DNA from 4 places in the Allobosea sp. 05T439 genome. Region 3 is predicted to be linked to each of the others. Evidence: predicted binding sites of a transcription regulator. Region 3 holds the regulator's gene; each other region holds the start of a gene.
What was found. The regulator LexA, encoded in region 3, represses DNA repair genes until DNA is damaged. The targets are predictions, from matches to a motif close to TGTTCNNNNTGTGTTCNG.

Region 1 (4,191 bases), on a different contig from region 3:
AAGCCGCTCGAGGATATCGACACGCACGGCGCGCTCGCCGCAGACGCGATAGCCGGCAGCACGGTAAAGACCCTTCGGCACCGCCTTGTCGACGGCAAAGGATGTCCGACCCGAGGCTGCTAGATGGGCAATATCGTCGAGGCCCGACGTATCGGGCCCGCCATGCTTCAGCGCCCAGAGCTGGGCAGCCAGCGCACGTGGTGCCGGCTTCAGCAGGGCCGGGACGTAAAGATGAAAGGCTCCGAAGCGGATGCCGAGCTGACGGAGTGCTGCGCGGCCCTCCTGATCCAGCGTCTTCATCTCCTCGCCGACCTTGGCGCGCTCCAGCACGCCCAGCGACTCCCCGGCCTGATAGGCGATGCCGCGCGCGATACCGGTGACATTCTCGGCATTCTCGAGCAGCTGCAACGCACCAAGCAGACGGGCGATGTGATTCTTGAGCCAGAGAGTGAGGCGCGCGTCGACCTGCTCGCGCGCCGGTCCGGTCAGGTGCTCCTCGACCAGCAGGCGCAGGCGCGGCTCCAGAACCTTGTCGCCGGCGACAAGCCGCGCGACCGGCTCACCGATCCAGCGCACCAGCCCGTCATGCGAAAGCACGAAGGCATCATCAGCCGCGAGCACGACACGCGCGGCGCGCGCTTCGATCTCGCTGGCAAGCGCCTTCATCGCGGCCATGTTCAAGGCTTTCGCCTCGGGCCCGCCAGCCTTGGGATCCGCCGTGAAGCGAAATCCCTGAAGCATCCCGACATGCTGTCCCTCGACGAGCACATCGCCCGTCGTGGTGACCTCAGCCTCCAACATTGCATTCTCCCGCAAACGACGCATCAGCACGCTCGTGCGCCGATCGACGAAACGGCTGGCTAGCCGCTCGTGCAAAGCGTCCGACAGCTTGTCCTCTACAAGACGCGCCACCCCCTGCCAATGCTCTGGATCAGGTAACCAGTCAGGACGGTTTGCGACATAGGTCCAAGTTCGGACCTGCGCAATGCGGGCAGACAGCGTGTCGATCTCGCCATCGGTCCGGTCAAGCGCATCGAGTTGGGCGCGATACCAGTCCGGATCGAGCCGTCCGTGGCGCATCAGGCGCAGATACAGCGTGGTGGCGAGATCAGCGTGCTGCATCGGCGCGATCTTGCGATAATCAGGCAGGCCACACACCTCCCAGAGCCGCTCGACTGCTGCACGGCCCTGCGCCAGCGGCCTGACATCGGCATCGCGGGCCAGAACCTCCAGCGTCGTCATGTCCTCTGCGATCAGCGCACGGGTCAGCCCCTGCTCGGTTGGCTGGACGTTCAGGCTGGCGATCAGCCCGTCGACGGAGCGCAGATCGAGATCGGAATTGCGCCATTGCAGCTGCCGCACCGATTCAAAACGATGATTCTCGATCGCCTCGACCAATTCGGCGTCGAAGGGCGGGCAACGCCCGCTCGTGCCAAAGGTGCCGTCGCGCAGATGGCGGCCGGCGCGCCCGGCGACCTGGCCGAACTCCGCGGGGTTCAGCTTGCGGAAATGATGGCCGTCGAATTTCCGGTCCGACGCGAAGGCGATGTGATCGACATCGAGATTGAGCCCCATGCCGATGGCGTCCGTCGCGACGAGATAGTCGACATCGCCCGACTGGTAGATCTCGACCTGGGCGTTGCGCGTGCGCGGCGAGAGCGCGCCGAGCACGACGGCGGCTCCCCCCTTCTGCCGACGGATCAGTTCAGCGATCGCATAAACCTCCTCGACGGAGAAGGCGACGATCGCGCTGCGTCGTGGCAGGCGGGTGATCTTCTTGTCGCCGGCAAATGTGAGCTGCGACAGGCGTGGACGCGTGACGACGTTCACCCCGGGAATGAGCTGCTCGATCAGCGGCTTCATGGTGCCCGCGCCGATCAGCATCGTCTCGGCCCGACCGCGCCGGTTCAGCAGGCGGTCGGTGAAGACGTGACCGCGGTCGAGGTCGGCGGCGAGCTGAATCTCGTCAATCGCGACGAAATCGACGGCGAGATCGCGCGGCATGGCCTCGACGGTGCAGACCCAGAAGCGGGGCCGCTGCGGCTTGATCTTTTCCTCGCCGGTGACCAGCGCCACCGCCTCGGGGCCGACCTTCTCGACCACGCGGCCATAGACCTCGCGCGCCAGCAGGCGCAGCGGCAGGCCGATCATTCCGGTCGGGTGCGCCACCATCCGCTCGATCGCCAGATGCGTCTTGCCGGTATTGGTGGGCCCGAGAACTGCTGTGACACCCTGCGCACGAACCGAGGGCGGAAGAGAGCGTGCTGAAATCAAGACGCGACCGATCGTTTCCTTTGGGCCCTTGCCGGCAGCAGACGCTGGGGAAAGCGTCCTACCTTGGCACAAGCTGGAGCGCCGAAATTAAGCTGCGGAACGAGTCCTGAACGAAGCAAGCCCGAATCGCTGACTCCGGCAGAATCGGGATTCGTTCACGGCCAGATATCGCGGAGACGGCCGCAAGTACCACTATATCTGGAATCGTGACACGAGCTTGATCCACTCATTTTCGCGACCAGCGTAAACGGCCGGGCGCCGACAGTCCTCCGCGCTATTTATGTCGTGCTCACGGCGAAACGAGGGGCCGCCGTGTGATTTCTGCGTGCGCAACGGCGTGGAACCAGCCTGAGCCATCGCCTCAGCGGGCCGTTCGGACGAGACCCGCCTCCCGTCCGACACCTTGGCGATCGGGCGTTTCCCGGAGTGTTGACAATAATACGTACGTACGTATTCTACCTTCATGAGCAAGCCATCCCTTCGTGAAAATCTCCTCGCCGCTGGCCGCGATCTCCTCTGGAAGAGCGGCTATTCCGCCACCGGCATACGCGAGATCGTCGCTGCAGCCGGAGCGAGCCCTGGCTCATTCACCAATCATTTCGGATCGAAGGAGGAATTCGCCGAGGAAGTGCTCGATCGCTATTTCGCCTATGTCGGCGGCCTCGTCGATGAAGCCCTGGCCGACCGCTCCCTGCCCGCAGCCGCGCGGTTGCGGCGCTATCTGGACGCGATCACGACCAAGCTCGAAACCGCCGATTGGTCGCGCGGATGCATGATCGGCAATTTCAGCGTCGAGACCTCTCCCAATAGCGAACGGTTGCGGCAGCGACTCTCGGAGATCTTCGTCCTTTGGCGAGAGCCCTTTGCGGCATGCATCGCCGAAGGCCAGGCCACTGGCGAGATCGCGACGGATTTCAGCGCCGACGACCTCGCTGATTTCCTGCTCACCGCCTGGCAMGGCGCGATCCTGCGCATGAAGGTCGATCGCAGCCCGGTTCCGCTCGAACGCTTCAAGGCCATCCTTTTCGCAACGCTGTTTGGAAGAAGGGCATCGCCATGACCCAGTCACCTGGATTCGCATCCGAATGGCTGCGCCGGGAGATTCCCGTCCTCGGCTCGACCATGTCCTATGTCGAGGCCGGCTCTGCGGGGCCGACCGTACTCTTCCTGCACGGCAACCCGACCTCCTCCTATATCTGGCGCCATATCATTCCGCACGTCGCGCCGCTGGCGCACTGCATTGCCCCCGACCTGATCGGCTACGGTCAGTCCGGCAAGCCGGACATCGCCTATCGCTTCACCGACCAGGTCCGCTATCTCGACGCCTTCATCGCTGAACTGGGCCTCGGACGGATGGTCATCGTCGCCCAGGACTGGGGCACGGCACTCGCCTTCCACCATGCCTCCTGTAACCCCAGCGACATGATCGGCCTGGCCTTCATGGAATTCATCCAGCCCTTTGCAAGCTGGGATGCATTCCATCAGCGGCCGCAGGCGCGTGAGCTGTTCAGGGCGTTCCGGACGCCGGGACAGGGCGAGAAGCTGATTCTCGAGGACAATGTCTTTATCGAGAGGGTCCTGCCCGCTGCCGTCCTGCGGGCCTTGAGCGATGAAGAGCTGGATGCCTATCGAGCGCCGTTTCCAACGCCCGAATCGCGCAGGCCGATCCTCCGACTGCCCAACGAGCTCCCCATTGCGGGCGCCCCGGCCGATGTCCATGCCATCAGCGAGCGCGACCACGCAGCATTACGTGCGTCCACCTATCCGAAGCTGTTGTTCTGCGGCGATCCCGGGGCGCTGATCTCTCCGGCCGAGGCGGATAGGTTCGCGGCGGGACTGCATGATTGCCGCCTGATCAATCTCGGCCCCGGCGCGCATTACCTGCAGGAGGATCACCCCGGTGCAATCGGGACGGCG
Region 2 (4,191 bases), on a different contig from region 3:
CACCGTTCCTCTTGCCCTGCTCTCGGCGGTCGAGCGGGACAAGCCGGTGGATGTCCTGATCAAACTCGTCTTCACCATCCTGCTCGCCATCCCCTCATTCTGGCTGGGGCTGGTCCTTGTCGTCATGCTGGCGATCTGGGTGCCACTGTTCCCCACCTCCGGGTACGGGGACGGCTTTCTTTCGCGGCTGCATCATCTGACGCTTCCCGCCCTGGTGATTGCCCTCGCGACGGCATCGCTGACGATCCGCAGCCTGCGCAGCGGCATCCTGAACGTGCTCGGCTCGGATTATGTCACGACGGCCCGGGCCAAGGGTAATGGCACCAACCGCACGATGCGCGTGCACGTCCTGCCGAATGCCCTGATCAGCTCGATCTCGGTGCTCGGCGCACATACGAGCTGGATCATCGGTGGCACGGTCGTGATCGAAACGGTCTTCGCCCTGCCCGGGCTCGGCTCGCTCTTCGTTGAATCGATATTCGCCCGCGACTACCCGATGATCCAGGGGCTGACCATCGTCTTTGCCGTGCTCGTGGTCCTGATCAACCTGGCGACGGATATCGCCTACGCGCTGGCCGACCCGCGCATCAGGCTGGATTGAACCATGACGCGACTGCGCCGCCTCAATCCGACGCTGCTGATCGGCCTCGTGATGCTCGCCCTGCTGAGCCTGTTCGTCGGGCTGGGGCAAGTCTGGACACCGCATGATCCCTTCCTCATCGACTACGGCAATACGTCGCAGCCGCCCTCACTCGGCCACTGGTTCGGCACGGACGATCTCGGGCGCGATGTCGCCTCGCGGGTCATGGCGGGCGGTCTCGTCGATCTGAGGGTGGCACTGATCTGTGTCGCGGCGCCGGCCATGTTGGGCGCGGCGATCGGTGCGCTCTCCGGCTATGTCGGTGGCCGCGTCGATACCGTGATCATGCGTATCACCGACATCTTCTGGGCCTTCCCCTTCCATGTCCTGGTGATCGCCATCGTCGGCGTGCTGGGTCCCGGGGAATTCAACCTCTATCTCGCCTTCCTGCTGGTGAACTGGATCTCGTTTGCCCGCATTGTCCGTGGCGAGGTGCTGGTGCTGCGCGAACTCGAATTCGTGCAGGCAGCGCGCAGTTTCGGCGGTACCGACCGGCACATCGTTGCCAGGCATGTCCTGCCCAACGCCGTGACCCCGGCAATCGTCTATGCAATGGCGGATGTCGTCCTGACGATCCTGGCCGTGACCTCGCTCAGCTTCCTCGGCCTCGGCATCCAGCCGCCGACACCGGAATGGGGGCTGATGATCTCGGACGGCCGCGAGTTCCTGTTCGACGCCTGGTGGATCGCGACCTGCCCGGGTCTCGCCATCATCTATACCGGTGTGACCTTCGCCCTGATCGGCGAGGGGGTCGACACCGCCTTGCGCCCGAAGGGCTGACCTTTTCCTGCGCGGCCGATGCCTGCGCCATGAGGACATCATGAGCTTCTTTCGCGACGATACAGAACTGCAGCGGATCGGCCGCGCCATCGAGGCCCATGCGTCTTCGATCTATTCCGGACGTGGTGTCCCGCTGGACCAGTTCGCCTATGTCCTGCTGCGCCCTCAGCCTGCTGGTGAGAAACCGGTTGGAGCTGCCCGCCATGCCGACTGGCGGAGCTACCCATGCTCTTTGGTCAAGGTCTTTCACCTCGTCGCGGCGCAGGCGGCCCTCACGGAGGGACGGTTGACCGAGCATGAGGAACTCGACCGCGCGATGCGCGACATGATCCTCTGGTCGTCCAATTCGGCAACGAACTACATCATCGACCTGCTCACCGGCACGACCGGCGACACATTGCTGCAGGGGGAGGCCCTGGCCGACTGGTGCGAGCGCCGCCGGGAGATCAACCGCTTCTTCGCCGGCTTGGGCTGGTCCGAGTTGGTCGGCATCAATCTCGACCAGAAGCTGATGGATGATTTGCGCTACGGCCGCGAGAAAATCGGGCTCGATCTCTCTCCCATCGGCCACAACCGCCTGACGCCGATCGCAATGGCGCGTCTGATGTCAGAGATCTTTTATGGCTCCTCGTTGTTGCCGGAAGCTCGCCTGAAGCGGGTGCGCGACCACCTCATTCGCGACCAGGAAAGTCCCGACCGGGCCCGCGGCGCCTATCAACTGCTCGGATATCTCGGCGGCGGCCTGCCGGACGGTTCGCGGATCTGGTCCAAGGCCGGACGGACCCGCTGGCTGGGCGATGCACGCGCCGAATTTCGCCGCCACGACACGATGCGCGCCATCCTGCCTGGCGGCGAGGACTTCATCCTGACCGTCTTCACCCAGGGCGAAGCGATCGGAGAGGATGACGGCTTCCTGCCGGGGATTGGTAAGTTGGTTGCAGCCGAGATAGCCGGGATTTGAACGGAATCTTGATGTGCACGGCGACGACCGGCGGTCGGGCGCAACGGAGCGACAGGACCAGCCGCCTCGACGAGGATCAATTTCTGTAGAAAGCGGGGACAGGCCGGGCTATATCAGGCGTTCCTCTTTCGTTCGCGAGACTTCGCCATGACCCGGCGATCCGGCAGCGCCGACCTTCCGCTCCACCATGGCCGCGTGCCCGCCTGGCTCGGTCGGCGCATGACGCAGCTCGGCGCGGTCATCTGCGCGGCGATCATCCATCATTATGGCCGCGACGAGTTGCTGCGGCGGTTGGCGCATCCATTCTGGTTCCAGTCCTTCGGGGCGGTGATGGGAATGGACTGGCACTCGTCGGGTATCACCACCAGCGTGATAGGCGCGCTCAAGCGTGGGCTGGCTCCGCTGTCGGGCGAGCTGGGCCTGCATGTCTGTGGCGGGCGGGGCCGCCATTCGCGCGAGACACCGGCCGAGCTCGAACAGATTGGAGCGAGGGTCGGGTTCGACGGACAGGCGCTCGCCACCGCGAGCCGGCTGGTCGCCAAGGTCGACAGTGCCGCCGTGCAGGACGGCTTCGACCTCTATCTCCATGGCTTCTTCGTCGGGAATGACGGCCATTGGGTCGTGGTGCAGCAGGGCATGAATGGCGATGGCGGCCTCGCCCGGCGCTATCACTGGCAGTCTGAAGGGCTGGGCAGTTTCGTCGAGGCGCCACATGCCGCCATCGATGGCAAGAACCAGGGCAGCATCATCAATCTGACCGACAGGCGCGCCGCCCTCTCCCGCAACGGCCAGATCGATCTGCTGCGCGACATCGGACCGTCGGGGATCGTGAGGGAATTTGCGGCGCTGGAGCGCGACCGGGCGCCGCCGGTCCTGTCGCCGGCGCAGCTTTCCCTACCTCATCTCGTCATGCCGGCACATCACGAGGTCAGGCCCAAGGACGTGATTGCGCGACGGCTCCATGGTGCGCTCGCCGCAGCCGCCGACAGCGCCCCCGCCGATTTCTCGGAATTGCTGCTCGTGCCCGGCGTCGGCGCCCGCACGGTCCGTTCGCTTGCGATGGTCGCGGAAGTGATCCATGGCGCGCCGTGCCGGTTCGCCGATCCTGCGCGCTTCTCTCTCGCCCATGGCGGCAAGGACAGACAGCCGTTCGCCGTGCCCACCAAGGTCTACGACCAGACGATCGCGGTGCTGAAATCCGCCATCGATCGGGCGAAACTCGGTCAGGACGACAGGCTCGCTGCCATCGCACGTCTGGACCGGGAAAGCCGGCGCCTGGAGCGCGTCGTCTCCGGTCCGACGTTGGATGAGTATGTCACGGAGGAGAGACTGCGCTCCGCCGAGTATGGTGGCCGGAGCGTCTTCGGCTGGGAGCGGTCGGACGGTGAAGCGGCACCCGCGCCGCCTGCGAAGGCGAACCCGGCTTGACCGTCAGCCATGGCGCCAGCGCGTCGCCATCGGCATTCCGCCGACGGCGTCTGGCATGCTGACTGGGGGGAGAACAGGACTGCTCTTCATTCGACCGTCCACTGGCAAATGCGAAACCCTCGCGAGCGCTGGCGCATGTCGAGATGAAGATGGTCCTTGTGGGAACTGTCGGCTCCCGGGCCGAGCACGGTGGCGAACCGTTGGCAGACGCTCTTCTGCACCGCGTCGCGCATTGAGCGGGACAGAGGCTCCTGACCCGCGAATGCCACGGCGCGGCCATCCTGCATCAGCAACCCGCCGACATCGAGAGCGTTGCCGCTCGCATGCTCACTGATCGGCGCACCTGTATCGGCGTTTCGTGACCGGCAGGCATATCCGCCGA
Region 3 (4,191 bases):
CCGGCATTCTGCTCTATTTCGCGGCTGATCGCGAGCCATCCTTCTGGGTCCCGCTCTCCGGCTTTGGCGTCTCCGCTGCGATGGCAGCGCTGTCGCGCGCCCGACGCCCGGTCATGCTCGCTTGCGTCGGCCTTGCTGCCATCTTCGCCGGCTTTGGTGCCGCGGCCTGGCGCACGGCGACGATCGCAGCACCGATGCTCGATCGAATGCGCGTGGGACAACTCACCGGCTTTGTCGAATCGGTCGAGGCGCGCGACGCCGGCGCGCGCCTCGTGATCCTGGTGACCGGCATTGCCGGGGTGGAGCCTGAACGCCTGCCACGGCGGGTTCGGGTCAACGTCAAAGGTGGTTCGGTTTCGCCGGGCGATCACATCGCTGCCGTCGCGCGCCTCCTGCCGCCGCCCGGTCCAGTGCGACCAGGTGGCTACGACTTCGGGCGCGACGCCTTCTTCCGAGGGCTTGGTGCAGTCGGGACCATCCCCGGAAAGATCACGCTCGCCCCACCACCCTTGCAGCCACCGCTCGAGCTTCAGATACGCGCGACGGTCGACCGGGCGCGCAATGCCCTGACGGAGCGCATCGCCGGGATCGGGGGAGGGCAGGCTGGCGCGATGGCGGCGTCGTTGGTTACTGGCAAGCGCGGCCTCATCACGGAGGCGACCAATATCGACCTCCGCGCGGCCGGAATCTATCATATCATCTCGATCTCGGGCCTTCACATGGTGCTGGCCTCCGCCACGATCTTCGGCCTGGTCCGTGGCCTGCTGGCGCTATCGCAAACGCTGGCATTGCGCTGGCCCATAAAGAAACTCGCCGCCCTGGCCGCGATGCTCGGCGCCACGGCTTATTGCATCTTCTCGGGAGCCGAGGTCGCGACGGTGCGCTCGCTGATCATGACATTGGTCATGCTCGGTGCGATTCTCGTCGATCGCCCGGCGCTCAGCATGCGCAATCTGGCTCTCGCTGCGATGATCGTTCTGCTGCGCGAGCCTGACGCGCTGCTTGGTCCAAGCTTCCAGATGTCCTTTGGCGCTGTCGCGGCGCTGATCGCCTTTGCCGAGCGCTGGGAGGATCGCGGCCACTCCGAGGCGCCGGCGAACCTGCCTTGGCCGCTACGGCCGATCTGGATCGCGGTGGTCGGGCTCACGGTCACGACCGTGCTGGCGACGGTCGCAACCGCACCGTTCGGTGCCTATCACTTCCAGACCTTCAACCCCTTCGGTCTGCTCGGCAATGCGCTCGCCTTGCCCTTCGTTTCCCTGATCGTCATGCCTGCCGCTGTCTTCGGCGTGCTCGCCTATCCCTTCGGCCTGGATTGGCCGGCTTGGGCGCTCATGGGAGTCGCTTCGGACTATGTGCTGCAATCCGCGCGCTGGGTTGCGGGATTCGACCACTCCGCGGTGATCATTCCTGCATTCGGGGCCGCGGCGCTCGCATGCTTTGCCGCTGCGCTTCTCTGAATCACGCTCTGGACGACACCGCTGCGCTTCCTGGCCGTCGCCCCCCTGATCGCGGGACTGCTCGTGGCAGCGAAGCCCGACAGGCCCGACATCCTGATCGAACGCGATGGTTCCGGCATCCTGGTCCGCGGGGGCGATGGTCATCCTGGCGGGGCAACCGAGCCGCTTCGTGCTGCAGCAATGGCTGAACGCAGATGGCGATAATCGCCGGACTGACGACAACAGCCTGCGGGAAGGCGCGGCCTGCGACACGTTGGGTTGTGTCGTCCGCAGCAAGGATGGACGAAGCGTTGCCTTTGCACGTGATCGCCTGGCCATCGTCGAGGACTGTCGGCGCGCCGATCTCGTCATCACGCCGATTCCGTGGAACGCTCCGTGCGCAGCACGACTGATCGACCGCAGGGCATTGTCGCGCGATGGCGCGACCGCCCTTGTCGGCAACAAGGGCGGCTGGCGCGCCCATCTATCAGAGCAGGATGGTGTCGATCGTCCCTGGAGCCGCAAGCGGGAGCGGCCTGCAAGCACGCCGGCTTTGCCGCTGGCGGCTGTCGAAGAACACGAGCCGCTTCAGTAGCGCCGCATCAGGTTGACCAGGCGGCCCTGAATCTTGACGCGGTCCGGTCCCAGCACCCTTGTCTCATAGGCGGGATTGGCAGCCTCGAGCGCGATCGAGGAGCCGCGCTTGCGCAGTCGCTTCAGCGTTGCTTCCTCGTCATCGATCAGAGCCACGACGATATCCCCGGTATTGGCCGTGTCCTGACGCTTGATCACCACCGTATCGCCGTCGAGAATGCCGGCTTCCACCATCGAGTCGCCGCGAACCTCGAGGGCAAAATGTTCACCGGGGCCAAGCATGTCGGCAGGCAGTGCCACGGTATGGCTGCGGCTCTGGATGGCGGAAATCGGTGTACCGGCGGCAATCCGCCCCATGACCGGAATCGCAACCGTGGAGCGCACATCTTCGTCCGGGGGCGGTGCGATCGGCCGGACCTTGCCAAGCCCCCCTTGGACGACGGAGGGGCTGAACCGTCCGCGCGTCGCCTGAGGGCCGCCGGCCCCTTCGGGCAGCTTTATGATCTCCAGCGCTCGGGCTCGATTGGGAAGGCGGCGAATGAACCCGCGCTCCTCCAGCGCCATGATCAGGCGATGGATACCGGACTTGGAGCGCAGATCGAGCGCGTCCTTCATCTCGTCGAAGGAGGGGGGCACCCCTGTCTCGCGCAGGCGTTCCTGGATGAAACGAAGCAGTTCGAACTGTTTGCGTGTCAGCATGGTTCCCGCCGGCGCTCTTTGTATGGAATCGAAACAAAGCACGAACACCATACAGGTTCGCGTTGTGTTCCGCAAGCGCGCTCAGCGTAGGCGGATGATCCGGCAGTTGTCGCCTTTGTTTGCCGGCGCAGCAAACGATTCGCGAATGAGTAGCGCGTCGGCGCGGGCAAGAGTGGCCAGCATCGACGAATCCTGCTTGGCGAAGGGCGTTGCCAGCCATCCTTCCGGAGTGAGCGTCAGTTCCGACCTCATATAGTCTCGCCGCTCATCATTTGCCGGCAAATTTCTTCCGACGATTGCAGGCTCACTCAGATCGCGCTCCGGTTCCGGTACGCCCAGGAGGGTCCTGAGCAGGGGCACGACGAAGAGATGTCCGCAAACGATGGACGAGACGGGGTTTCCGGGCAGGCCGAGCGCGACCATGCGGCCGAGGCGGCCCATCATCATCGGCTTGCCCGGCCGCATGGCGATCTTCCAGAAGCCGAGCGCCATGCCTTGACCGATCAACGCTGCCTGGACGAGATCGTGCTCACCTACCGAGGCTCCTCCGAGGGTGATCAGCACATCGGCATCGGCCTTCCGTGCCTGGCCAATCTTGTCGGCGAGATCGGCATGATCATCGCGGGCAATCCCGAGATCGAGCGCCGTGCCGCCGGCCTGCTCGACCAGCGCGGCGAGCGCAAAACTGTTGGACGCGACGATCTGGTCGGGTCCAACCGGCTCGCCGGGCTGGACCAGTTCGTCGCCAGTCGCGAGGATCGCGACCAGTGGCTTCCGACGCACAGTGAGCATGGGGTGGCCCATGGCTGCCGCGAGGCCGAGGCTCGCACTGTCGAGCCGGCTGCCGGCGAGAAGCAACACCTCGCCCTCGGAGAAGTCCAATCCTGCCTGACGAACGAACTTGCCGCGCTCGGCGTCCTCGCGCACGCGGATCGTCGCAGTGCCGACGCCGTCCGCATTCTCCTGAATCAAGATCGTATCGGCGCCCTCCGGAATCGGAGCACCGGTGAAGATGCGAACAGCCTCATTGGAGCGGACCATCCCTGAGAAGGAACGACCGGCAGCCGATTCGCCGATGACACGCAATTCATTTGCCGGCGCAATATCGTCTGCGCGAACGGCGTATCCGTCCATTGCGGAGTTGGCAAAGGGGGGCTGGGTCCGAAGCGCCTGCAGGTCGGCGGCGAGCACGCGCCCTACGCATTGTGCGAGTGGCAGGGTTTCTGATGGTGTCGGTGCCGGAACGCTGTCGATTAGCGCCTTCAGGGCGACGGGGACGGGCGTGAGGCTCATCGCGCAGTTTCCGGGAGATCGAAGGTGCCGGATTTTCCACCTGACTTGTGGACGAGCCTGATGCCTTCGATCCGCATCGCCCGGTCGACCGCCTTGACCATGTCGTAAACTGTGAGGCAGGCGACGCCGACAGCGGTCAACGCCTCCATCTCGACGCCGGTCTGTC
Region 4 (4,191 bases), on a different contig from region 3:
CACGACATGATCATCGGGGCGCAGGTCCAGTGCCTCCATGTCGACGACCGGGTCTTCCCAGATCTGCGGATAGACGAGCCCGGAAAAGGCCAGGGTGAACAGGCGCTCCAACATCCCCGCCCGCGACAGCGGCTTGCTGCGATGCACCGCCGTGGTCAGGCCCATTGTGGTTTCCCGCCGAACCGTACGCGCCGTCTGCATTCTTCGTTCCTCGCGCGGTCCGTTGTGATGGCGAGCCGACTAGAGGAGTCGCGTGACGGTTGGGTGACGCGCCTTGCGGATCAGCTATCCGTGAGGGCGGGCTGACGTGGAGCGCAATCATCCCCATATTCCGCCCGAAACCTTTGAACGGGAGAATGACGATGGGACTGTCCGGACTGTTCGGCGGCAAGGTCAGGGAAGCCGGTGAGTTCGAATTCCAGTTGACCGACGAGGAGTGGCGCCGCCGCCTGACCCCGGAGCAGTACCACGTGCTGCGCGGGCATGGCACCGAGCGCGCCGGCTCCTGCGCCTTGAATTTCGAGAAGCGCGCCGGGCGGTTCACCTGCGCCGGTTGCGGCAACCCCTTGTTCCAGTCCGGCAAGAAATTCGAGAGCGGCACGGGCTGGCCGAGCTTCGACCAGCCACTGGAGGGTGCGGTCGGTATCAGCGAGGACAATAGCTACATGATGCAGCGCACCGAGGTGCATTGCGCCCGCTGCGGCGGCCATCTCGGCCATGTCTTCCCTGACGGCCCGCCACCGACCGGACTGCGCTACTGCATCAATGGCGTGGCGATGGATTTCGCTCCGGCCGAGGCCTGAGCCAGTCGGCCGGCCGCGCTCCCCTTCGGGAGGGCGGCCGCGCAAACGCGTGAGTGCTATTCCACCGCCGGGACGGCCCGATGCGCCAGCGCGGCAGCATCCACGGACGCCGGCAGATCGCCGAAATGGCCCGACCAGCGCCCCTCGAGCCGCGTCGCGATGAAGGCGTCTGCGACCATGTGAGGTGCGTGGCGCAGCAGCAACGAGGCCTGCAGCGCCAGCGCCAGCCGCTCGACCAGCCGCCGCGCCTGTCCTTCGCTTCGCACCAAAGTGGGTATCTCCGACTCCAGCGCGCTCAAATGCGCATCAAAGCGATTGTCGGCGCCGGCCGCGCGTCGCATCTCCTCGATCAGCGCCACGAGAGAGCCCGGCTCTCGCTCCAGCGAGCGCAGCACATCGAGACAAATGACGTTGCCCGAGCCCTCCCAGACGCTGTTGAGCGGCGCCTCCCGATAGAGCCGGGCCATGGGGTTTTCCTCGATAAAGCCGTTGCCGCCATGGCATTCCAGCGCCTCGACCACCACCGCCGGCGCGCGCTTCGAGACCCAGTATTTCGCAATCGGCGCGCCGATCCGCGCCAGCAACCGGTCGCTCTCGCTCGTTTCCTGACGGTCGAGCGCCGCAAACAGCCGAAAGGCGAGCCAGGCTGCAGCCTCGGCCTCGATCGCAAGATCGGCCAGCACGTTCTGCATGATCGGCTGATCGATCAGCCCGCGCTGGAAGGCGCGCCGATGGGCCGCGTGATGCGCCGCCAGCGAAACGGCGAGCCGCATCTGCCCGGCCGACGCCGCCGCAATGTCCAGCCGGGAGCCCTGGTTCATCGCCAGGCCGGTGCGCAGGCCCCGGCCTGGCTCGCCGATCATCTGGCCGATCGCACCGCGGAATTCGACCTCGGACGAGGCATTCGAGCGATTGCCGCATTTGTCCTTGAGCCGCTGGATCGCCACGCCGTTGCGCGAGCCGTCCGGCAGCCAGCCCGGCACGACGAAGCAGGAAATGCCCTCGGCGGTTCGGGCCAAGGTCAGGAACAGGTCGGAATGCGGCACCGAGAAGAACCACTTGTGCCCGGTCAGGGACCATGTCCCGTCGCCATTGTCCTCGGCGATGGTCTGGGTCTGGCGCAGGTCAGAGCCTCCCTGCTTCTCGGTCATTGCCGTGCCGACGGTCGCCCCTGTCTTGGCGGAGGCGGTCGTCTGGCGGCGGTCATAGCGGTTGGAGCTGACCAGGGCGCCCCACTTGCTCCAGAGGTCGGGTTCCTGCCTCAGGACCGGGATCGCGGCATAGGTCATGCTGATCGGGCAGCAGATGCCGCTTTCGCCCTGACTCCAGAGATAGGAGAGCGCAGCACGCGCCACCTGTGCGCCCGGGCCCGGCCTGTTCCATGCGAGCGAATGGGTCTCCTGCTCGATCGCAAGCCCCATCAATTCGTGCCAGGCCGGATGGAACTCGATCTGGTCGATGCGGTTGCCGAACCGGTCATGCGTCCTGAGTTCGGGCGGGAACCTGTTCGCCAGTCGCGCCAGGTCCTGCACCTGCGCCGAGCCGACAATGCGCCCTGCCGCGTGCAGGCGCTCCGAGGCCCAGCCTGCATCGAAGGCGGTGGCCGCCGCCTGCAACACGGGATCAGCCGCGAAGGCGTCGTAATCGCACAGTATGGGAACCTGGTTCGTCACTTCATGGGTGGAATGGCGGGAGGCGATATCCACATTCATCGCGGCGCGTCCTGACGATCGGGCGAGCATTCAACGCCCAACAGCCTTATCCAGCAATCTGCGGCGCGACAGCCTATATTGCCTCTGGAACGAATCACGATCAAAGCGACCTGAAGCCTTGTCCGATCACACCACGTCCGCCCCTCTGCCCCGCCCCGGCGGCCTCGCCGCCCGCGCCGCCGCACAGCCGGCGGCAGGCTATCTGGCAGGCCTCAACCCGGAGCAGCGGCAAGCGGTCGAGGCCACGGATGGCCCTGTTCTGGTCCTGGCAGGCGCCGGCACCGGCAAGACCCGTGTGCTGACCACGCGCATCGCCCATCTGATCGCCACCAACCGCGCCTATCCGTCCCAGATCCTCTCGGTGACCTTCACCAACAAGGCAGCGCGCGAGATGAAGGAGCGCATCGCAAGCCTCGTCGGCCCCGTGGCCGAAGGCATGCCCTGGCTCGGCACCTTCCACTCGATCTCGGCCAAGATCCTGCGCCGCCATGCCGAGCTCCTCGATCTGCGCTCGGACTTCACCATTCTCGATACCGACGACCAGATTCGCCTTATGAAGCAGGTCATCACGGCCGCCGGGATCGACGAGAAGCGCTGGCCCGGCCGCATGCTGGCGGGCTTCATCGACAGCTGGAAGAACCGCGGGCTTGCCCCCAAGGACGTGCCGCCGGGTGAAGCCGGCGTCTTCGCCGGAGGCAAGGGCGGCGCCCTTTATGCCGCCTATCAGGAGCGGCTGAAGACGCTGAACGCAGTCGATTTCGGCGATCTGCTGCTGCACTGCCTGACGCTGTTCCGGGAGCATGCCGATGTGCTCGCGACCTATCATGAGCGCTTCCGCTACATCCTGGTCGACGAATATCAGGACACCAACACCGCCCAGTATCTCTGGCTGCGCCTGCTGGCGCAGGGCCGGCGCAACATCGCCTGCGTCGGCGACGACGACCAGTCGATCTATGGCTGGCGCGGCGCCGAGGTCGACAACATCCTGCGCTTCGAGCACGATTTTCCCGGCGCGGTCGTGGTCAGGCTGGAACGGAACTACCGCTCGACCGGGCATATCCTCGCCACCGCCTCAAAACTGATTGCCCGCAACGAAGGCCGGCTCGGCAAGACATTGCGCACCGAGGACGAAGCCGGGGAGAAGGTCACGATCACCGGCGCCTGGGACAGCCAGGAGGAAGCCCGCCTGATCAGCGACGAGATCGAGGCGATGCAGAGCAAGGGCGAAAACCTTGCCGAGGTCGCCATCCTCGTCCGCATCTCCGCCCAGATGCGCGAGATCGAGGAGCGCTTCGTCCATGTCGGCGTGCCCTATCGCGTCATCGGCGGCCCACGCTTCTATGAGCGGGCCGAAATCCGCGACGCCATGGCCTATCTGCGCTGCGTGGTGAGCCAGACCGATGATCTCGCCTTCGAGCGCATCGTCAATGTGCCGAAGCGCGGGCTGGGCGACGCGACGGTCCAGCTTCTGCACAACCACGCCCGGGCAACCGGCCTGTCGCTGCTGCAATCGGCCCGTGCCGTGGTCGAGACCGAGGAACTGAAGCCGAAGGCCCGCACCGCGCTGCGCGAACTGGTCGAGGCCTTTGCCCGCTGGTCGACCAAGGCCGAACACATGAAGCAGGGCGAGCTTGCCGAGCAGGTGCTGGAGGAATCCGGCTATACCGAGATGTGGC

Region 1: a site for LexA is predicted at 2,370-2,387, ahead of AC1DIO_RS10120 (helicase-related protein). Genes of this name have one in related genera too.
Region 2: a site for LexA is predicted at 2,500-2,517, ahead of AC1DIO_RS29480 (DUF763 domain-containing protein). Genes of this name have one in related genera too.
Region 4: a site for LexA is predicted at 2,601-2,618, ahead of AC1DIO_RS02160 (ATP-dependent helicase). Genes of this name have one in related genera too.

Annotation. Positions count from the first base shown of each region.
Region 1 is NZ_JBFTKP010000007.1:74,755-78,945, forward strand. Features, by position in the region: gene AC1DIO_RS10120 (helicase-related protein) at 1-2,271, opposite strand, end outside; gene AC1DIO_RS10125 (TetR/AcrR family transcriptional regulator) at 2,738-3,334, shown strand; gene AC1DIO_RS10130 (haloalkane dehalogenase) at 3,331-4,191, shown strand, end outside.
Region 2 is NZ_JBFTKP010000041.1:39,558-43,748, reverse strand. Features, by position in the region: gene AC1DIO_RS29495 (ABC transporter permease) at 1-601, shown strand, start outside; gene AC1DIO_RS29490 (ABC transporter permease) at 605-1,420, shown strand; gene AC1DIO_RS29485 (serine hydrolase) at 1,461-2,381, shown strand; gene AC1DIO_RS29480 (DUF763 domain-containing protein) at 2,529-3,809, shown strand; gene AC1DIO_RS29475 (extensin-like domain-containing protein) at 3,896-4,191, opposite strand, start outside.
Region 3 is NZ_JBFTKP010000012.1:128,670-132,860, forward strand. Features, by position in the region: gene AC1DIO_RS16200 (ComEC/Rec2 family competence protein) at 1-1,460, shown strand, start outside; gene AC1DIO_RS16205 (hypothetical protein) at 1,567-2,034, shown strand; gene lexA (transcriptional repressor LexA) at 2,028-2,732, opposite strand; gene AC1DIO_RS16215 (molybdopterin molybdotransferase MoeA) at 2,814-4,025, opposite strand; gene moaC (cyclic pyranopterin monophosphate synthase MoaC) at 4,022-4,191, opposite strand, start outside.
Region 4 is NZ_JBFTKP010000002.1:29,839-34,029, forward strand. Features, by position in the region: gene AC1DIO_RS02145 (BtaA family protein) at 1-201, opposite strand, end outside; gene msrB (peptide-methionine (R)-S-oxide reductase MsrB) at 363-803, shown strand; gene AC1DIO_RS02155 (acyl-CoA dehydrogenase family protein) at 860-2,515, opposite strand; gene AC1DIO_RS02160 (ATP-dependent helicase) at 2,634-4,191, shown strand, end outside.